DNA from 2 places in the Sphingomonas sp. CV7422 genome. Region 1 is predicted to be linked to the other one. Evidence: riboswitches for the same ligand, from Rfam matches in the RefSeq annotation. Region 1 holds a riboswitch; the other holds the start of a gene.
The links. A riboswitch is a leader RNA that binds a small molecule or an ion and turns the genes downstream of it on or off. The one in region 1 is predicted to bind cobalamin.

Region 1 (10,845 bases):
GGCGGGGGCGGAATGCGTCGTCTCGGTCCTGAACGGGCTGGAGCCGGTCATTCTCGGTCTTCAGGGCCGTCTTCTCGACGCGGCGGTTGCGGCGGGTGTACCGCGCTTCATCCCGTCCGACTTCTCGCTCGATTTCACGAAGACCCGCCCCGGCGACAATCGCAACATGGACCTGCGACGCCGCTTCATGGCGCGTGTCGATGCAGCGCCGATCCGCGCGACCTCGATCCTCAACGGCGCCTTCGCCGACCTGCTGACCGGTGAGGCGCCGATCGTGCTGCCGCGTTTCGCCCGCATCCTGTACTGGGGCGACGCGGACCAGCCGCTCGACTTCACGACAAAAGACGATGTCGCTGATTATACCGCCGACGTGGCGCTCGATGCCGATGCGCCCCGCCTCCTGCGGATCGCCGGCGACGTCGTGTCTCCGCGCGACCTCGCGATCCTGATGACGCGTCTCGAGGGCCGAAGGTGGAAGCCGTTCCGTGCAGGTGGGCTCGGGCGTCTCTCGATGCTGATCCGCATCGCGCGCACGCTGTCGCCGACCAGCGATGCGCCGTTCCCGGCCTGGCAAGGCATGCAATATGTTCGCGACATGTCGAGCGGCCGCGGCAAGCTCTCGCCGCTCGACAAGGATCGCTACGGCAAGACCGACTGGACGCGCGTCGAAGCCGTCCTCGCCCCAACACGCTGATCGCCCCTTCCGGAGTCCTATCATGAGCGATGCCGTCCAGCCGTTTCCCATCCACATCCGCCAAGCCGACCTCGACGATCTGGCCGATCGTCTCGCCCGCACCCGCTGGCCCGATGCCGGCACAGTGCAGGACGGGTCGCAGGGTCCGCAATCGGACCGCATCCGCGCGCTCGCCCAGCGATGGCAGGACGGTTACGACTGGCGTGCCACGGAGACGCTGCTCAACGGCTGGGGCAGCAGCCGCACGGTGATCGACGGGCTCGGCATCCACTTCCTCCATGTCCGCTCCCCCGAACCGGACGCGACACCGCTGCTCCTGACCCACGGCTGGCCGGGATCGGTGCTCGAATTTCGCGACGTGATCGGCCCGCTCAGCGACCCGCGCGCGCATGGCGCCGACGCGTCGGACGCCTTCCACCTCATTATCCCTGCGCTGCCCGGCTTCGGCTTTTCCGATAAACCGACCGAGCCGGGTTGGGGCGTCGGCCGCACCGCTTCGGCTTGGGGCGTGCTGATGCAGCGGCTCGGCTATGGTGATCGCTGGATGGCGCAAGGCGGAGACTGGGGTGCTGCAGTCACCACGGCGCTGGCGCATATGCGTATGCCGGGCCTCGCCGGTATCCACCTCAACATGGTGATGGCCCAGCCGACACACGAGGAACGGGCGAATGCGACGCCGGCCGAGCAGCGGATGCTGGACGATGCGGCGCGCTACGACCGCGACTATTCGGGGTACATGAAGCTGCAGTGCACACGGCCGCAGTCGCTTGCCTTCGCGCTCGCCGACTCGCCGATCGGACTGGCGAGCTGGATCTACGCGCTGTTCCAGGACGTATCCGACAGCGATGGGCAGCCCGAACGGGTCATTCCGCTCGACCATCTGATTGACGACATCATGCTGTATTGGCTGCCGAACGCGGGGCCAAGTTCGGTTCGCTTCTATTGGGAAGCCGCGCAGGAGATGGCGAAAGGGATGCCGGGCGCGCCCGTGCCGCTGCCGGCCGGGGTCAGCATGTTCCCCGGTGAGCAGGTGCGGCTGTCCCGCCGTTGGACCGAGGCGCGCTTTGCCGATCTTCGCTATTTCGGAGAGGCCGCGAGCGGTGGGCATTTTGCGGCGATGGAGAACGCCGAAACGTTCGTGGAGCACGTCCGCGCGACGTTCCGAGCCATATAGCACCCGACGGGTTGGAAGCCGTTTGACAGTGTGCGGCCGCCAGGACCCAGAACCAGACGTTGAGGGTGCCTTCGTGCCCACCCGAGTTCGGACGTTCGTCCAGCGGACAGCGGCATGATGTACCCCGAGCCAGCGCCGTGCTGCTGCGATATGACGTAATGCCGTCCTCTGGACGATCAGGACGAATGCCAGCGTCGCTCCGAGCACCGGAATGCCAACGATACGCGCTGCGATCGCGTCGACCAGCCCGGCCTGGAAGCAAGGTCGCGGCATAAGCGAATTGGCAAGGGGCGCGATCGAGGGTATCATGTCCGTCGAGGGCCATCGAAAGAGGGTCCTCGTTGATCGCGCCGGTGCCCCGCGAGGGGTTTAAATGGGAATGCGGTGCGGAGGTGATCCTCCCAATCCGCGGCTGTCCCTGCAACTGTAAGCGGTGAGCGAAAGCGTCATGCTCCCCATGCGGGGGGCGGCCACTGGACGCGTTGGTCCTTCTGACCGGCGATCTGGGAAGGCGATGCCGGAGCTACGACCCGCGAGCCAGGAGACCTGCCGGCGATAAGGTCGCTCTTGCCTTGGCCCAGGGGATGGTCGCGGCACGGTTCTCCGTCTGAGCGACGAATCTGTGCGGCCGGGGCCGCATCGGTGCGTGGCTGGGCGGCTTCACGGCGCTCGTCCGTCGTCGCGCGCCGTCCGCAATCGGCCCCGCCCGTTCGTTGCTGTCGCGCCGCGGGGAAGAGCATGTCCGATCTGTCCAAGGTTCCCGTCACCATCGTCACCGGCTTTCTCGGAGCCGGCAAGACGACCCTCATCAGCCATCTGATCCGTCACGCGGGGGGGCGTCGTCTCGCCGTGGTGGTCAACGAATTCGGCGTGCTGGGTGTCGACGGCGACATCCTGAAGGGCTGCGCGATCCCGGACTGTCCGGCCGAGAACATCGTCGAGCTGGCCAACGGCTGCATATGCTGCACCGTCGCGGACGACTTCATTCCGACCGTCGAGACGCTCCTTGCGATGGAGCCGCGGCCCGATCACATCCTGATCGAAACGTCCGGACTTGCCCTGCCCAAGCCGCTGCTCAAGGCGTTCGACTGGCCGGCGATCCGGTCCCGCATCACGGTCGACGGGGTGATCACGCTGGCGGACGCGGAGGCGGTCGCGGCCGGACGGTTCGCGCCGGATCTCGCCGCAGTCGACGCGCAGCGGGCAGCCGATCCGAGCATCGATCACGAGACGCCGCTGTCCGAGGTGTTCGAGGATCAGCTCGCCTGCGCCGACCTGGTGCTGCTCACCAAATGCGACCTCGCCGGCCCATCCGGCGTCGCCGCGGCGCGTGCGATCATCGCCGCCGAGACCCCGCGCCCGCTGCCGATCGTGGAACTCGTGGACGGCATCGTCGCCCCCCACGTCGTGCTCGGGCTCGGCGCGGCCGCGGAGGACGACCTCGCCGCCCGCCCCTCGCATCATGACGGCGAGGACGAGCATGAGCACGACGACTTCGATAGCTTGGTCCTTGCATGGGGCGAGATCGCCGACGCGCACGACCTCGCGGGTCGGATCGAGGCGCTTGCCGCCGGTGGCGACGTGCTGCGCGTGAAGGGCTATGCCGCGGTCGCGGGCAAGCCGATGCGGCTGCTCGTGCAGGCGGTGGGAGCGCGGGTGCGCGTTCAATACGACCGGCCGTGGCGCGGGGACGAGGCGCGCGCGACGCAGCTCGTGGTGATCGCCGAACGCGACCGGCTCGATCCGTCGACGATCAGGGCGGCGCTGGCGGCCTGATCCGCCATGCACGTCGTCTTCCGCGAAACGCACGGGCTCGAAGAGGGCGCGGCACCGCGCGATCTGGGGCAGGACGCCGCGGATCTCGTCGTGCTGTCCTTCTCCGACAGCGACCTCGGCGCCTTCGCCGCGGGGTGGCGCGCGGGCGGCGTCGACATGCCGAGCCTGCGGCTCGCCAATCTTGCCGAGCTGGCCCACCCGCTCTCGGTCGACACGTACGTCGAGCGGACGCTGGGTGCGGCAAGGGGCATATTGATCCGGTTGATCGGCGGCATCGCCTATTGGCCCTATGGCGTCCAGCAGGTCGAGGCGCTCGCCCGCCGGCGGCGGATCGCCCTGGCGATCGTTCCCGCCGACGGCCGCGAGGATCCGCGCCTCGACGCGGCGTCGACGCTGCCCGCATCCACGCTGCGCCGCCTCGCCGAGCTCTGTGACGTCGGCGGTGCATCCGCGGCGCGCGCGGCCATCGCGCAGCTCGCCCTCGCCGCGGGGCTTTACGTGACACCCGGCCCGACGGCGCGCGCCATCGCCCCGGTCGGCGGCTGGCAGCCCGCTGCCGGCGTGATCTGCCCGGCCGCCTTTGCCCTGGCGTCGATCCGGCCGCGGATCGTTCTGGTCTTCTACCGTTCCTATGTGATGGCCGCCGACCTCGATCCGGTCGCGGCGCTGCACATGGCGTTCGAGAGGCGCGGCTACGACGTCATCGCGCTGTTCGCGCCCTCGCTCAAGGAGCCGTCGGCCGCCGGCTGGATGACCCGCTGGCTTTCCGCGCTCGCCCCCGTTGCGATCGTCAACGCGACCGCGTTTTCGGCACGGAATGCCGACGGTGCGACCCCGCTCGACGTCGCGGGCGTTCCCGTGTTCCAGGTGGCGCTGGCGACGTCGGATCGCGCGGCATGGGCCGAGGCGGCGCGGGGCCTGTCCCCCGCCGACCTCGCGATGCACGTGGTGCTGCCCGAAGTGGACGGCCGCCTGTTCGCCGGCGTGGCGAGCTTCAAGGACGCCGGCGGGCGTGACCCCGACCTGCAGTTCGCGCGGCGCGAACATCGCGCCGACCCTGGCCGGATCGCGGGTATCGCAGACCGGGTTCACGGCTGGACCGCGTTGGCTGCGAAGCCCGTGGCGGAACGGCGGCTGGCAATCGTGCTGTCGACCTATCCCGGGAAGACCTACCAGATGGCGCACGCGGTGGGCCTCGACGCGATCGCCTCGGCCCGGGCGATGCTCGAAGATCTGGCGGTTGCGGGTTACGCGACCGGCCTCCCGGCTGCGACCGATCTCCCCGCCGCGCTGGCGCGGCGCACCGTCGCATGGCCGCTCTCCGACTATCATGCCGCGCTGGCGAGGCTTCCCGCCGCCCTGCGGGCCGAGGTCACGGCGGCATGGGGTGCGCCGGAGGACGATCCCGCCGTCGCGGACGGCGCCTTCCGCTTTGCCGCCGTCGTCGCCGGCGAGGCCATCGTGGCGCTCCAGCCGGAGCGGGGCGGCGTGGAAACGCGCTCGGACGAGTATCACGACCTGTCCCGCTGCCCACGTCATGGCTATGTCGCATTCTACCTCTGGCTGCGCGCGCGCGGCACCGACGCGCTGGTCCACGTCGGCGCGCACGGCACGCTCGAATGGCTCCCGGGCAAGGCGGTCGCGCTGTCCGACGCATGCTGGCCCGAGGCGCTCGCCGGCGCGATGCCGATCGTCTATCCCTTCATCGTCAACGATCCCGGCGAGGCTGCGCAGGCCAAGCGGCGGATCGGCGCAGTCGCGATCGGCCATGTCCCGCCGCCTCTCGTCGACGCGGGCAGTGGCATCGGGCTTGGCCGGCTTGAGGCGCTGCTCGACGAGTTCTCCAATGCCGCCGGTCTCGATCCGACGCGTCGCGACCGCCTGCAGCGCGACATCGGGGACGAGGCGGTCGCGCTCGGGCTCGGCGACGCACTCGCGCTCGATCGGGCGCAATCGAGCAAGGAGGAGATCGCGCGGATCGACGCCTTCGTCTGCGACGTCAAGGACAGCCGATATGGCGACGGCCTGCACGTCTTCGGCCGCGGCGAGCAGGGTCCGGCGGAGCGCGACGGCCTGCTCGCCGCGCTCGCCGGACGACGGGTCCCGCCCGGACCATCGGGCTCGCCATGGCGCGGGCGGAGCGACGTGCTGCCGACCGGGCGCAACCTCTACACGACCGATCCGCGCGCGGTGCCGTCCCGATCGGCGCACGCGCAGGGGGTGCGGCTCGCCGACGAGCTCGTTCGCCGCCACCTTCAGGATCATGGCGACTATCCGCGTGCGCTCGTCGTCGACCTCTGGGGCTCCGCGACGATGCGCACCGCCGGCGAGGAGTTCGCGATGGCGCTCCACCTCCTCGGGGCGGAGCCGGTCTGGGATCACGGGTCCGACCGCGTGACCGGAGTCGAGATCCTGCCGCTGATGCGGTTTGACCGGCCGCGGATCGATGTGACGCTGCGCGTGTCGGGGCTGTTCCGGGACGCCTTTCCGACGCTCTGCGCGATGTTTGGCCAGACGGTGCGAGCGCTGGCGGCGCGGGACGAGCCGGCGGACCGCAATCCCTTCGTCGCATCCCTGCCCGGCGCACGCGTCTACGGGCCGCGGGCCGGCGACTATGGCGTCGGGATCGGCGACGACGCCGAGGTCTACACGCCCCAATCCCGCCGGGCCGCAGGCGCCGCGTGGCTGGCGGCCTCCGCTCACGCGTTGGACGATGGCGACGGGCGTGCCGACCCGACGGGGATCGCAGCGCGCGTCGCGGCCGCCGACGCCTTCGTCCACGTCCAGGACCTGCCCGAGACCGACCTGCTGCTCGCTGCGGATTATGCCGCGCACGAGGCCGCCTTCGCCGCTGCGCAGGCGATCGCCGGCGGCACCGCCGCCCTGTATCATCTCGATGCGACCGACCCCGCGCGCCCGCGTGCCCGCCCGTTGGCCGAGGAGGTCGCGCGCGTCGTCCGCGCACGCGCCGCGCACCCCGGCTGGATCGACGGCATGATGCGCCATGGCTTTCGAGGCGCGGCGGAACTCGCGGCGACGCTCGACCATCTCGGCGCATTCGCGCACCTCGCAGGCGTCGTGACGCCCGAGGCCATCGACCTCTACCATGACGCGACGCTGGGCCGCGACGACGTCCGCGCCTTCATGGCCGCCGCCAACCCGTCTGCGCTGGCGGCGATGGAGGCGCGGTTCCGAGCGCTTCACGCGGCAGGGCTGTGGGCGACGCGCCGCAACTCGATCCTTGCTCAGCTGGGGGATCCGGCATGAACATGGTGCGGGGCTGGTGCCCGACGGCTCATCGCCCGATGGCGGCGGGCGATGGCCTGCTGGTCCGCGTGCGGCCGCGCCTGGCACGCATGACGCGCGCCCAGGCGATCGGTCTGTCCGAGGCCGCGGCGGAGCATGGCAACGGCGCCATCGACGTCACCAACCGTGCGAACCTCCAGATCCGCGGCGTCCGCGACGATCGCTGGGCGGCGTTGATCGCCGACCTGTGCGCGCTTGATCTGGTCGACGCCGATCCGGCCTCGGAGACCCGGCGCGCCGTCATCGTGGCGCCCGACTGGCATGACGGCGACGATACGCACCGCATCGCCGTCGAGCTCGCGCAGCGTCTGGCGGACCTGCCGGAGCTGCCCGGCAAGTTCGGCGTCGCGATCGACGCGGGTGCCGCGCCGGTGCTCGGCGACGCTCCCGCCGACATCCGGATCGAACGCGCCGCGGCTGGCGGTCTGATCCTTCGTGCGGACGGGCGCGCGTGGGGCGTTCCGCTGGCGGTCGGTGCCGAGATCGACGCGGTGGTGGCGCTGGCGCGCTGGTTCGTCGGGACCGGCGGGAGCGCCGCAGGCCGGATGGCGCGCCACGCGGTCACCCTGCCCGCCTGGGCAGATGGCGTGATCCCGGCGGCGCCGTCGCGTCCCGCCCCGGCGACGGGACCGCACGCGCAGGGCACGGTCGTCGGGCTCGCGTTCGGCAGGATCGAAGCGCCGGGCCTCGCCAAGCTGGCGATGGCCGCGCGCGGCGTGCGGGTGACGCCATGGCGGCGGCTGATCGTTGAGGGGAAAATCGATACCGGGCAGCCCGCATCGGCGCTCCTTCGGGCCGACGCCTGTGTCGGCGCTCCCGCCTGTCCGCAGGCGAGCGTCGCGACCCGTCCCCTGGCGGTCCGTCTCGCACCCCATGTCGATGGCCGGCTCCACGTCTCGGGCTGCGCCAAGGGCTGCGCGCGGGCGCAGGCCGCCGACGTCGTACTGACCGGGCGCGACGGCCGCTTCGATCTCGCCTTCGCCGCCAGAGCGGGCGCCCCGCCCGCGGTGTCCGGGCTCGCCCCCGTCCAGATCCTCGCCCGCTTCGGAGCCGATTGATGCCCCATGTCTACGAGACCGACGGCGGTGCCATCTACCGCCAGTCGTTCGCCACGATCCGCGCCGAGGCCGACCTCGCGCGCTTCGCGCCGGAGGAGGAACCGGTGGCCGTCCGGATGATCCACGCGTCCGGCCTCGTCGCGCTGGCGGCGCACATCCGCTTCTCGCCGCATTTCGCACGGGTCGCCCGCGACGCGCTCGCGGCGGGCGCGCCGATCCTGTGCGACGCGCGGATGGTGACGGAGGGGATCACCCGCGCTCGCCTGCCTGCCGACAATCCGGTCGTCTGCACGCTGCACGCGCCGGAGACGCCCGAGCTCGCCCGCGGGATGGGCAACACGCGTTCGGCCGCCGCCCTCGAACTATGGCGGCCGTATCTGGCGGGCGCGGTGGTGGCGATCGGCAACGCCCCGACCGCGCTGTTTCACCTGCTCGATATGCTCGAGGATCCTGCCTGCCCCCGCCCCGCCGCGATCATCGGCTGCCCGGTCGGCTTCGTCGGCGCGGCGGAGTCCAAGGCCGCGCTGTGGGAGGAGCAGCCGGTGCCCTGCGTCGTGGTCGAGGGACGGATGGGCGGCAGCGCCATCACGGTCGCCGCGATCAACGCTCTCGCGAGCCGCGCCGAATGACCTCGCCCGCCGCCAAGGGCGTTATCCACGGCATCGGCCTCGGCCCCGGCGCGCAGGATCTGATGAGCGTGCGCGCCGACCGGCTCGTCCGAGGGGCGCAGCACGTCGCATTCTTCCGCAAGGCCGGCAGGCCGGGTCAGGCGCGGCGCATCGTCGAGGGGATGCTGAGGCGCGACGTGATCGAGTTCGCGATGGAATATCCCGTCACGACGGAGATCCCCGTCGCGGACCCCCGCTACAACGATCGCTTGAGTGGGTTCTACGCCGAGTGCACCGAGCATCTCGCCGCCCTTTCGGCGACCGGAGAAGATGTCGTCGTCCTGTGCGAGGGCGATCCCTTTTTCTACGGCTCGTTCATGCACCTGCACAGTCGGCTGACGGGGATCGCACCGGTCGCGGTCGTCCCCGGCATCACCGGCATGTCAGGCGCATGGACCGCCAGCGGTGCGCCGATCACCTGGGGCGAGGACGTGCTGACCGTCCTGACCGCAACGATGCCGGAGGACGAACTCGTCCGTCGGATCGGCGACACCGACGCGCTCGTGGTGATGAAGATCGGTCGCCACCTCCCGAAGCTGCGCCGGGCGGTGGCCGCGGCCGGGCGGGACCGCGAGGCGTGGCTGATCGAATATGCCGCCATGCCCGACCAGCGTGTCACGCGCCTGAGCGACGCTGACGCCGTCGCACCGTACTTCTCGATCCTGCTGATCCACGGTCAGGGTCGGCGGCCATGAGCGGCTCGATCGCGGTCGCGGGGCTCGGGCCGGGCGACGCCGCACTGGTGACGCCCGAAGTGGCAACCGCGCTCGCGGACGCCACCGACGTGATCGGCTACATCCCCTATGTGGCGCGCGTCGCCCCGCGCCCCGGGCTGACGCTCCACGCCAGCGACAACCGCGTCGAACTCGATCGCGCCCGCCATGCCCTGCAGCTCGCGATGGCGGGGCGGCACGTCGTCGTCGTGTCGTCGGGCGATCCGGGCGTCTTCGCGATGGCGGCGGCAGTGTTCGAGGCGGTCGAGCACGGTCCGCCGGCATGGCGCGACCTCGATATCCGCGTGCTTCCGGGCATCACGGCGATGCTCGCTGCCGCGGCCCGCGCCGGCGCGCCGCTCGGCCACGACTTCTGCGCGATCAACCTGTCGGACAATCTGAAACCGCAGGCCGTGATTGATCGCCGCGTGCGCCTCGCGGCGGAGGCCGACTTCGCCATCGCCTTCTACAATCCGCGATCGCGGAGTCGGCCCGACGGCTTCGGCCGCGCGCTGGGGATCCTTCGCGACGTCTGCGCCGACGAACGCCCCGTGCTGTTCGCGCGGGCGGTGTCGACCCCGGAGGAGACGCTACACGTCGTCCGCCTGCCCGACGCCCGCCCGGAAATGGCCGACATGCGGACGATGGTCATCGTCGGGTCGAGCGCGACGCGGACGATCGCGCGCAGCGGCGCGCCGTTCCTCTACACGCCGAGGTCGGCGGCATGATCGATCCAGCGCAGGACGTCGTGCACCGTGTGGACCTCGCGGCGGGCAGGCAGGATCGGGCGGTCGATCATCACCACGGGGATGCCGAGCTCGCGCGCCGCGACCAGCTTGGCCTGCGCGCCCGTGCCGCCCGCATTCTTGCAGACGACGATCTCGATCGCGTGGTCGCGCATCAGCGCAGCGTCGCCGGCGACGTCGAACGGACCGCGATCGACCACGAGCCGATGGTCTGGCAGTTCAGGTGTGGCGGCAGGCGCATCGACGAAGCGCAGCAGATAGCGGTGCTGCGGCTGCGCGGCGAATGCCGGAACGTGCATCCGCCCGAGCGCGAGCATCACGGCGCGACGCGGCCCCGCGAGCGCGGCGACCGCCGCCTGGACGTCGTCGACGGGCCGCCAGTCATCGCCGGGGATTGCGATCCAGGCCGGCCGGGTCAGCGCGACCAGCGGGACGCCTGCCATCGCCGCGGCGTCGAGCGCGTTGCCGCTCATCCGCGCCGCGAACGGATGCGTCGCATCGACGAGATGCGTGACGCGCGTCGCGCGAAGATGGTCGACGAGACCGGCCGCACCGCCGAAGCCGCCGACCCGGGTCCGCACCGGCTGCGCCTTCGGCTGTGCCACCCGACCTGCATAGCTCAGGGTGGCATCGTCGCCGCGCAGCGCCAGCGCCTCCGCCAGCGCGCTCGCCTCGGTCGTGCCGCCGAGGATCAGGATGTTCGGCATGGC
Region 2 (10,845 bases), on a different contig from region 1:
GCGGCGGACCGGCGCGGTATCGGGGGCGACGAGGATCGGTGTCGAATCGATCCCGGTGAAGATCGTCGAGCGGCTGCGGATGCGCATCCACGGCAGCGAGGCAGACAGCGTCCAGTCGCCGACCCGCAGCCGCGCGCCGAGCGCCGAACTCCAGATCGAGGTGGTCGAGCCGGTGCCGAACTTGCCCTGCGCGTAGATCGTGCCGAGCGAGAGGTCGGCGGTGGTGTCGTCGGCGCGCATCCGCTCCATCGCCTGCGGCACGCTGCTCGGCGACACGGTCGAGGTGCCGCTCGACGGGGACAGAGGTGCGGCGACGTCGAAGCGGATCGGCTGCGCCGTGACGCCCGCCTGTCCGTCCTGCGCCGCTGCCGCCTGGCTCGCCGCGAGTGCGGCGATGGCGGAGCCCAAGCGTATCGCCCGCTGCCTCATATCGATCTCCCTGTCCGGGAGACGTATCATGAATCGGTTATGGTTAATCGATAATTTGCGTTGTTCCGGAGGATATTAGCCGATCTGCGTCTCCGCTCGGCGCAGCATTGCGTCGGCGAGCGCCTGGACCCGCGCGAAGGCTGCCTCCGCCCCGGCGACGACGCGCGCCTCGGCCGCCGCGTCGAGCGGCACCGCGTCGAGCGCGGCGGTGAAGGCGCGCCAATAGGCGGCGGGCCCCGCCGCCGCCGGGGCGAGATGGCGCGCGCCGAACGTATCGGACAGGCCGAGCCGCGCCGCCGCCTTGCGCAGCAGCGCCGCCCCCATCCGCGATCCTTCCGCGACATAGAGCCAGCCGAGCGCGGTGGCGGGATCGACGGTCCCTGCCGCGGGGAAGAGCGGCGCCGCGCCGTCGGGCAGCGCGCTGTCGAGGTCGGCGAGGTCCTGACGCAGCGCAGGCAGGTGGCGTCGTTCGGCGAGATCGGGCAGCCAGGCCTGTACCGCCGGATCGGTATAGAGCGCGTCGATGTCGCGATGGAACAGCCACTGCATCGTGGCGAAGCGCGTGTAGGCCGCGCGCGTCGCGAAGCTGCCGACCCCCGATACGGTGGTATCGAGCCGCTGGTGCGTCGCCTCGGTCAGCGCCTTGAGCCGCCTGGCGCGGCCGGGGGCGGGTTCGGTCATCATCGTCTCCGTCAGGAAGAGGGGGGCGTCGTCGAGACGGGCAGCTCGATCGTGCACAACAGTCCGTCCGCCTCAAGCACGAAGCGGGTCTCGGCGTCGAGCTGATAGGGCAGGGCGCGTTCGATCAGGTCGCGGCCCTGGCCGCTGCCCTGCGCGGTGGCGGAAGGGTCGGCGGGCATCACCACCGCCGACTCGCGCCAGACGATCGACAGGCGCGGCGCGCCGTCGGCAGCGGTGACGAGCGACCAGCGCACGGTGAGATGCGCCTGCGGCTGGCCGAGCGCGCCATATTTGACCGCATTGGTGGCGAGCTCGTGCAGCGCCATCGCGACCATCTGCACCGATGACGAGCGCAGCCGGATGCCGGCGGGACCGTCGAGCACGATCCGGTCGGAGACGCCGGCGATCACCGACAATTCGCCGCGCAGCAGTTCGTCGAAACACACCCGGTCGACATCCTGCAGCCGCGACAGCAGTTTCTGGACACGCGCCAGCGCATCGAGCCGGTCGATGAAGCGCGCGCGGAAATCGGGCAGGTCGCGGCTCGACCGCGCGGTGCGATCGGCGATCGAGCGGACGAGGTTGATCAGGTTGCGCGTGCGATGCTGCAATTCGGCGACGAGCATCTCGAGCCGTTCCGAATTGGTGATCGCATCGGTGACGTCGACGCTGATCCCGCCGATCCGCTCGACCAGCTCGCCGCCGCTGCTCAGCGCGAAGACGGTGTCGTGGATCCAGCGCAACTCGCCGTCGGGGCGGCGGATGCGATAGGTGCAGGTGCGCTGCTCGCCCGCCGTCGCGCGGCGGATCGCCTCGAATGCGACCGCGCGATCCTCGGCGACGACCAACGTCGACCAGGGCGGGGCCTCCTCGCCGCCCGGCGGCAGGCCGTAGAGCGGGGCGAAGGCGGCACTGGCATATTCGAGCCGCAGCGTCGTCGCCTCCCGCACCCACAATGCGTTGGATGAGGCATCGCCGAACTGACGGAAGCGCGTCTCGCTCTCCTGCAACGCCCGTTCGATCGACAGCCGCTGGGTGAGATCGACGGTGACGACGAGCAGATGACCGGGCCGGTCGTGGACGTCCGCCATCGGCGTGACGGTGCTGTTCGCCCAGATCAGCTCACCGTTCGGGCGGACATAGCGTTTGTCGAGCACCGCGGATTGCCGTGCGGTGATCGCATGGGCGAGCGCGCGGCGTGAGGCCGGCAGATCGTCCGGATGAGTGACGTCGACGACGGTGCAGCCGAGCAGATCGGCTTCGCTGCGGCCGAGGATCCGGCACAGCTCCTGATTGACGCTCAGGAAGGCGCCGTCGGAGCCGATCACCGACAGGCCGACCGAGGCATAAGCGAAGATCGCATCGAGCCGCGTCGCATGGTCCGCCGCGCGCAAGGCTTCGGCCCGCTGCGCGGTGACGTCGCGCTGCACCGACAGCCAGGCGGTGATCGTGCCGGCGGCGTCGCGGATCGGGTCGATCGTCCAGTCGACGACATAGCGGCTGCCGTCCTTGCGATAATTGACACCTTCGCCCTTGAAGCTCGCCCCGGCGACGAGCGCGGCGCGGATCTCGGCGAGCACCGCGCGATCGGTGTCGGCGCCTTGCAGCAGCCGCGGCGTCGCCCCGATCAGCTCGTCGTCGGCATAACCGCTCAGCACTTGCATCGCCGGATTGGCGTAGAGGATCGTCGGGCCGGGCGATTCGATACGGGCGTCGGTGATCAGGATCGCATGCGTGGCGGCGGCGAGCGCCGCCCAGGCATCGGGCGGTCCAAAGGTGGAAATGGCGCGTTGGTCGTTGATCTTTCGGCCTTTCCTTCGAAGGCACCCGCCTTAGCCACGCCACGCCGGCGAATCCAGTTCACCGCGGCGTCCGCCGGTCCCGGTGAAAGCGCTTGACGGATCGATGCGGGAATAGCGTTTAGTCGCGGCATGACGCTCCAACTGCTTCTGGTCGAAGACGATGCCGCTTATGCCGCGGCGCTGGCCGACGAACTGCGCGGCATCGGCCATACGGTGACGGTCGCCGGCGACGGCCGCGCGGCGCTGACCGCGATGAACGAGGCGGCGTTCGATGCGGTGATCCTCGACCGGATGATGCCGCGGCTCGACGGCATGTCGGTGTTGCAGACGCTGCGCAGCGGCGGGATGACGCTGCCGGTGATCATGCTCACCGCGCTGTCGGCGTCGCAGGACAAGGTCGAGGGGCTGGAGGCGGGCGCCGACGATTATGTCGTCAAGCCGGTCGCGGCGTCGGAACTGCAGGCACGGCTGACCGCGATCCTGCGCGGGCGCGGCTGGACCGCGTCGAGCGCCGACACGTTGCAGGCGGGCGATATCGTCGTCAGCCCGACGACGTTCCGGGCATGGCGCCGCGGCCGGCCGATCGACCTCGCCAAGCTCGAACTCAAGCTGCTGATCGAGCTGGTGCGCAACGCCGATGCGGTGCTGACCCGCGCGATGCTGATCGAGCGCGTCTGGGGCTATGACTTCATGCCCGACACCAATCTGGTCGACGTCCATATCCGCCGGTTGCGCCGCAAGCTGACCGAGGGCGGCGACGACGATCCGATCCAGACGCTGCGCGGCATCGGCTATATGCTGCGCGGATGAAGCCCGGCCTGCGGTCGCTGACGGTCGGCTTCCTCGCCGCCTTCCTCGTCGCGACGGCGGGGACCGGTTATGCGACCTATCGGCTGACGATCGGCACGATCACCGATCTGGTCGATCGCCGGATCGAGAACGTCAGCGCGCTCGTCGCCGCCGACGGCGCGCGGGACGGCGCACCGGTGCTGCTCGCGCGGATCGATGCGCTCGCCGGGCGGCGCGATACCGGCGATATCGGTTTCCAGCTGACCGATGCGGCGGGGCGGCGGCTCGGCGGCAACGTCACGCTGACCCGGCGGTTCGCGCCCGGCTACAGCGACGTGCGGCGGCTCGACCGGATCCAGGGGCTGACCGCGGGGCGCGCCTTCACCCGCCGGGTCGGCGACGGGCTGACGCTGACCACCATCGCCGAAACCGAACCGTTCGACGGCTATGGCGGCGTGAGGCTGCGCATCTATCTGTTCGGCTACGGGCTGATCCTCGTCGTCGTGCTGGGCGGGCTGATCGTCTTCGGCCGGACGATCGCGCGGCGCTTCGCGGCGACGCGGCGGACGGTGGAGGCGATCATCGCCGGCGACATGCAGCGGCGGGTGCCGGTGACGGGGGCGCAGGACGAGTTCGATTCGCAGGCGCAGGCGTTCAACCGGATGCTCGATCGCATCGCCGAGCTGATGGCGGGGCTGCGCAACGTCTCGAACGACGTCGCGCACGACCTGCGGACGCCGCTCGCGCGGCTGCGCAGCCGGCTGACGACGATCGCGGCGGGCGCCGTGCCGGAGACGGCGGTGGCGATCGACCAGGCGATCGGCGAATGCGATTCGCTGCTCGCGATGGTGGCGGCGATGCTGCGGATCGCGGAGATCGAGACGGGACGGCGCACCGCCGGCTTCGCCGCCACCGACCTGACGATGCTGATCGGCGAGATCGGCGAGACGCTCGCGCCGGTGGCGGAGGAGAGCGGCCATCACCTGGTCGTCGATGCCGCGCGGCCGGCCTGGATCGTCGGCGATGCGCGGCTGATCGAACAGGCGCTGATCAACGGCGTCGAAAACGCGCTGCGGCACACGCCGGCCGGGTCTCGGATCGTGATGGGAATCGCGATCGTCGGCGATCGCGCCGTGGTGCGGATCGCCGACGATGGGCCGGGGATACCGGCGGAGCAGCGCGCGCTGGCGCTGCGGCGGTTCGGCCGGCTCGAAGCGAGCCGCCAGCGGCCCGGCCACGGCCTGGGCCTGCCGCTGATCGCCGCGATCATGCGGCTGCACGGCGGCGAATTGCACCTCGCGGATGGCGAGCCCGGGCTGGTGCTCGGGCTCGCCTTTCCGCGCGATGCGGACGATCAGAAGCGGACGGTCGCTTCGAGACCGTAGGTGCGCGGCGGGTTGAAGTTGGCATAATCGCCGAGGATGCCGCCATAGTTGGTCGAGACGAGCTGGCCGTTGGCGCCGTAATTGTACACCGGCGACGAATTGGCCGACGAACGACGGTAGATGTAGGTCGTGTCGAGCAGGTTGCGCACCCAGAAGGCGAACGTGACCTTGTTGTGATCCGACACCGCGATGTCGGCGAGCGACAGGCGGCCGTTCATGATGAAGCTGGCGTCGGTCTTGGTCGGTTCGAGCTGGAAGCTGTACTGGCTGCTCGCGTAATTGCCGTCGAGGTGGAAGCGGACGGTGGCGTCGCCGTTGCCGACCGGCACCTTATAGTCGATCGCGCCCGACGCGGCGTTGCGCGGCGTGTAGACGATGTAGAGCTGCTGCGCCGGGGCACCCGGGGTCAGCGGGTTCACCGCCGACGGTGCCTTCCAATAGGTATAGGCGTAGGAGCCCGTCAGCGTCAGGCCATCGACTGGTGCCACGGTCAGGTCGGCCTCGATGCCGCGGATCTTGCTCTTGCCGGCGTTGATCGTCTGTTCGATGTGAGTGCCCAGCGTCGGGCTCGAGCCGTTGGTGTCGTAATAGTCGAAGTCGAACTGCGTGCCCGACCGGTTCATGATGTAGCCCGCCAGGTTCAGGCGCGCCTTGTGGTTCCAGAAGTCCATCTTGGAGCCGATCTCATACGACTTGACCGCTTCCGGACCGAAGGCGTTGAACGCGAGCGAGCGGTCGTTGGCGCCGCCGGCGCGGAAGCCGGTGGCATATTTGGCGTAGAGGTGGACGTCCGGCGTCGCATCGAACGCGACGTTGACCATCGGGTCGAAGCGGCTGATGCTGTTGCGGAACCCGAACGGCGACACCGTGCCCGGGGTGGCCAGGTCGGCGCGGTTGTTGACAACGTAGAGCGTGCCGTGGCGCTTGTCCTTGGTCCAGCGACCGCCGAGCGTGACGTGCAGCACGTCGTCGAGCGCCGCCGGCGTGAAGGTCAGATTGCCGAACAGCGAGTAATTGTGATCGCTCGCCTGGCTGGCGCGGGTGATGAACTGGCAGCTGTTGGCGAATTGCGGCACCGTCGTCGCAAGCGTGTTGTTGCACGACGGATCATACTGCTGATAGCCCGAATTGCTGCTGCTGATCGCATTGGCATTGCCGGGGATCGGGCTGCGGATGGTATAGGCCGTGCCGTTGGTGTTCCACAGGTTGCTGAGCGGCGTCGCGGCATATTCGGTCGCATGTTCGGTGTAATAATACGCACCGACGACGTAATCGAGCTGCGGCACGCTGCCGACCGCCTGCAATTCCTGGCTGAACTGGTGCTGGCGCAGGAACGACAGGCTGTAGCGGCTGAACGCCGAGCTCGGCGTGAACGTCTGACGCTCCGGACCACCCGAATTGTCCCACTGGTCGGTGCTGACGCCGCGCCATGCGGTGATCGAGCGCAGCTCGACCGCCGGGGCGACGCTGTAGCGCAGGTTGGACGAGACGCCGTGCGTGATGTCGACGCTGGGCTGCTGCGGCACGCCGACGTCGGCGACCGTCTGGCGATCGGGGTGGACGCCGACCAGCGGCGCCTTGGGCGCGATGCAGACGGGCTTGGTGTTGCCCGCAGCAATGGTGCCGCCGCACGGGGTGGTCGTGCCCGGCAGGACCAGCGACAGGCCGTTGTACGCGCCGACGGTATAGTTGTTGGGATTGTAGCTGATCAGCTGGCTGTACTGCGGCGTGTTCTCGTCCTTCGCATAATCATAGGCGAAGTCGGCGGTGAGGCCGTCGACCGGCTTCCAGCGCGCGGCGATGCGGCCGCCCTTGCGATCGTAATAGTTCCAGCCGGTCGAACCGGTGAGCGGATCCTTCACGGTCGGGTCCTGGTGCTGGATGACGCCGTCCAGCTTCAGCGCGATATTGGCGAAGGACGGCAGGTCGAGGTGCGCGTCGGTATCGTAACTGCCGTAATTGCCGACGCCGCCGGTGACGCGGCCACCGAACTGGCCGGTCGGCGCCTTGGAGACGAGCGACAGCGCGCCGCCTTCGGTGTTGCGGCCGAACAGCGTGCCCTGCGGGCCCTTCAGCACCTCGATCCGCTCGATGTCGAACAGCGCCGCGTTGAGGCCCTGCGTCTTACCCAGCGCGACGCCGTCGATATAGACGCCGACGCCGCCGTCGCGGGCGGTCTGGTTTTGGTCGTAGGGGACGATGCCGCGGATACCGATGGTCAGCGCCGACTGGCGCGCTTCGAAGGTCGCGACGCGCAGCGACGGAATGGTGCCGTCGGCGAGGTTGAACAGGCTGAGGACGTGGCGGTCCTGCAGGCCCTGCGTGGTGAGCACGCTGATCGAGATCGGCGTCTTCTGCAAATTGGTCTCGCGCCGCGTCGCGGTGACGACGATGTCCTGCAACTGGCCGCCGCCGGTGTCCGGATCGGGATCGGCGACGACGCTGGGCGCCGCGGCGGGATCGCCCGCGGTGGTCGACTGCGTCTGCGCCAGCGCGGGTGCGGCGCCGCCGAGCGCCAGCAATGCGGCCCCGGTCAGCAGATAGGTACGGGCGTGGGTAACCTTGGACATGCGACGTCCCCCTGATCTCGTTTGTTGGATGATCCGGGCCGTTAGGGCTGTCCTGCGTAGTCTCCGTGACTGTTCGGTGACGCCGTCAGAATGGTAGTTTCATCTTGCGTTCATTTAGCGAGATCGCCGGGCGCTGCCGTGTCGTGCGGAAAGGGCTGCAACGGCAACACCCTGCCGGCGACGACGAAATAGACGTCGTGCATCACCGCCGCGACCTGCTGGTGCAGCCGCCCGGCGGCGTCGCGGAAGGCGCGGCCGAGCGGGTGGTCGGGGACGATGCCGAGCCCGACCTCGTTGCTGACCACGAACACCGGCCGGCGGGTCGCGGCGAGCGCGGCGCAGAGCGCCTCGCCCTGCGCGGCGAGGTCATGCCCGCCGAGCATGACGTTGCTCAGCCACAAGGTGAGGCAATCGACCAGGATCGCGCCCTCGTGGATGGCGGCGATCGCCTGCGGCAGCGCGACCGGGCAGTCGATCGTCCGCCAGCGATCGTCGCGATCGGCGCGGTGGCGGGCGATCCGCTCTGCCATCTCGTCGTCATGCGCCTCGGCGGTGGCGAGATAGTGGAGCGGGCCGGCGGACCGCTCCGCCGCGGCCTGCGCCAGCCGGCTCTTGCCCGAGCGCGCACCGCCGAGGAACAGCGTCTTGGCTGCGATCATCTTGCCTTCATCTCCGCATCGGCCTAGGGGCGCCGACACGACAGGTTCCCAGAGATGGGATGAAAAGGGAACCCGGAAGCGAGCGTGACGCTCGTCATCCGGGGCTGTCCCCGCAACTGTGACCGGCGAGTCCTGCTCCCCGCGTGCCACTGGATCGAAGCGATCCGGGAAGGCCGGGCAGGGTGACGACCCGGAAGCCAGGAGACCTGCCTGTCGCGGTTGTCCTTCGTGCGGACGGGGTGTTCCGGGCGATCGAGGGTTTCCTCGCGTGACGACGGTGTTGGGGGCGCGCGACGGACCGGTTCCGGCGATGAGCGGCGCGTGCCTCCGTTGTTGCGAACGGGGGGAAACCATCGTGAAGACCTATGCCTGCCTGATCCTGTTGCCGTGCCTCGCGGCAACCCCGCCTGCCCTTGCCCAATCGGCGCAGGCGACCGGCGACCTCGCGCGTGCCGCCGCCGCGGGCGACGACATCATCGTCACCGCCAATCGCGCCGCCCGCCCCGCCAATACCGTCGGCCAGGCGGTGACGGTGCTCGACACCGCGACGATCACGCAGCGGCAGGCAGTCGTCGTCTCCGACCTGCTGCGCCAGACCCCCGGCGTCACCGTGGTGCGCAACGGCGGCGTCGGCACCGCCACCTCGGTCAACATCCGCGGCGCGGAGAGCGACCAGACCGTGGCGCTGATCGACGGCATCAAGCTCAACGATCCGTCGTCGCCGGGCGGCGGCTTCGATTTCGGCGGGCTGCTGATCGGCAATATCGCGCGGATCGAGGTGCTGCGCGGCGCGCAGTCGGTGCTGTGGGGCAGCCAGGCGATCGGCGGCGTCGTCAACCTCATCACCCGCCAGCCGACCGAGCAACTGTCGGTCAATGCGCGCGCCGAGGGCGGCTGGCACGGGACCGGCCAGGGCTTCGCCAACGTGTCGGGCAAGATGGGGCCGGTCGCGGCGAGCCTCGGCGGCGGCTATTACACCACCGACGGCATCTCGGCCTATGCGCCCGGCACGGAGCGCGACGGCTATCGCAACTATGCCGCCAACGGCAGCCTCGGCATCGCGCTCGCGCCGAACGTCTCGGTCGACCTGCGCGGTTTCTACTCGAACGGCCGTACCGACATCGACGGTTTCCCGCCGCCGACCTACAGCTTCGGCGATACGCGCGAATATGGCACCAGCGAGCGCTGGACCGGCTATGGCGGGCTCAATGCCGCCTTGTTCGACGGCCGCTTCCGCAACCGCCTCGGCTATGCGCACACCGACAGCAACCGCCACAATTACGATCCCGACGGCGATCCGCGCGAGACCTTCGCCGGCAAGGGGCGCAACGACCGGATCGAATATCAGGGTGCGGTCGACCTGACCCAGGCGGTGTTCGCGACCTTCGGCGCGGAGCGCGAGGTGTCGCGCTTCACCACGTCGAGCTATGGCGGCACGCCGACGGTGGGCCGGGCGCGCATCTTCAGCGTCTATGGCCAGCTGGCGGTGACGCCGATCGCCGGACTGACCGCGACCGGCGGCATCCGCCACGACGATCACAATATCTTCGGCGGCGCGACGACGGTATCGGGCAGCGGTGTCTGGTCGCCCAACGACGGCAAGACCGCCTTCCGCGCCAGCTATTCGGAAGGCTTCAAGGCACCGACCCTGTACCAGCTGCAAAGCGAATACGGCAACGCCGCGCTCCGGCCGGAACGATCGCGCGGCTGGGACGCGGGCGTGACGCAGAAGGCGCTCGACGGCGCGATCGAGGCGAGCGCGACCTATTTCCGGCGCACCTCCTTCGACCTGATCAACTTCGTCTCCTGCGCCGAACCGCTGACCGGCATCTGCGTCGACCGGCCGTTCGGGACCTATGACAATGTCGCGCGCAGCCGGGCGCAGGGCGTCGAGTTCGCGCTGACGCTGCGCCCGGTCGAGGCGCTGACCTTCAGCGCCGCCTATACCTATCTCGACGCGACCAACCGCTCGACGGGCACCGCCAATTTCGGCCGGGCGCTCGCCCGCCGGCCCGACAACAGCGTCACGGTCAACGCCGACTATCGCTGGCCGTTCGGCCTGACCACCGGCGCGACGGTCACCGCGGTCGGCGACAGTTTCGACAATGCCGCCAACACCCGGCGGCTCGACGGCTATGTCCTCACCGACGTGCGCGCCGCCTTCCCGGTGTTCGCGCATCTCGAAGTCTATGGCCGGATCGAGAACCTGTTCGACGAGCGCTACCAGACCATCTACCAATATGGTCAGCCGGGCCGCGCCGCGTTCGGCGGCATCCGCCTGACCTATTGAACCGATGCGCGACGTCGCCGCTTTTGCCGAATTCACCGCGCACGGCGGGCGGGTGGCGGCGGCGCGTGCGCGCTTCGGCGGCGACGACTGGATCGACCTGTCGACCGGCATCGCGCCGTGGAGCTGGCCGGTGACGGGGCCGCTCGGGCTCGAGCGGCTGCCCGAGCCGGCGGCGATCACCGCGCTGGAGGCAGCGGCGGCGGCGGCGTTCGGCGTCGCCGATCCGGCGCGGGTGGTCGC

Region 2: linked by a shared signal. The riboswitch ahead of PBN85_RS02730 (TonB-dependent receptor plug domain-containing protein) and the one ahead of cobW (cobalamin biosynthesis protein CobW) in region 1 are both predicted to bind cobalamin.

Annotation. Positions count from the first base shown of each region.
Region 1 is NZ_CP115901.1:210,826-221,670, forward strand. It holds gene PBN85_RS18245 (aromatic alcohol reductase) at 1-694, shown strand, start outside; gene PBN85_RS18250 (epoxide hydrolase family protein) at 717-1,868, shown strand; cobalamin riboswitch at 2,203-2,436, shown strand; gene cobW (cobalamin biosynthesis protein CobW) at 2,607-3,644, shown strand; gene cobN (cobaltochelatase subunit CobN) at 3,651-6,911, shown strand; gene PBN85_RS18265 (cobalamin biosynthesis protein CobG) at 6,914-8,008, shown strand; gene PBN85_RS18270 (precorrin-8X methylmutase) at 8,008-8,637, shown strand; gene cobI (precorrin-2 C(20)-methyltransferase) at 8,634-9,371, shown strand; gene cobJ (precorrin-3B C(17)-methyltransferase) at 9,368-10,117, shown strand; gene PBN85_RS18285 (cobalt-precorrin-6A reductase) at 10,093-10,842, opposite strand; gene cbiE (precorrin-6y C5,15-methyltransferase (decarboxylating) subunit CbiE) at 10,841-10,845, shown strand, end outside.
Region 2 is NZ_CP115900.1:561,092-571,936, forward strand. It holds gene PBN85_RS02695 (transporter) at 1-408, opposite strand, end outside; gene PBN85_RS02700 (biliverdin-producing heme oxygenase) at 505-1,110, opposite strand; gene PBN85_RS02705 (PAS domain-containing sensor histidine kinase) at 1,122-2,912, opposite strand; gene PBN85_RS02710 (response regulator transcription factor) at 3,042-3,722, shown strand; gene PBN85_RS02715 (sensor histidine kinase) at 3,719-5,086, shown strand; gene PBN85_RS02720 (TonB-dependent receptor) at 5,056-7,656, opposite strand; gene cobU (bifunctional adenosylcobinamide kinase/adenosylcobinamide-phosphate guanylyltransferase) at 7,767-8,312, opposite strand; cobalamin riboswitch at 8,341-8,543, shown strand; gene PBN85_RS02730 (TonB-dependent receptor plug domain-containing protein) at 8,671-10,605, shown strand; gene PBN85_RS02735 (aminotransferase class I/II-fold pyridoxal phosphate-dependent enzyme) at 10,610-10,845, shown strand, end outside.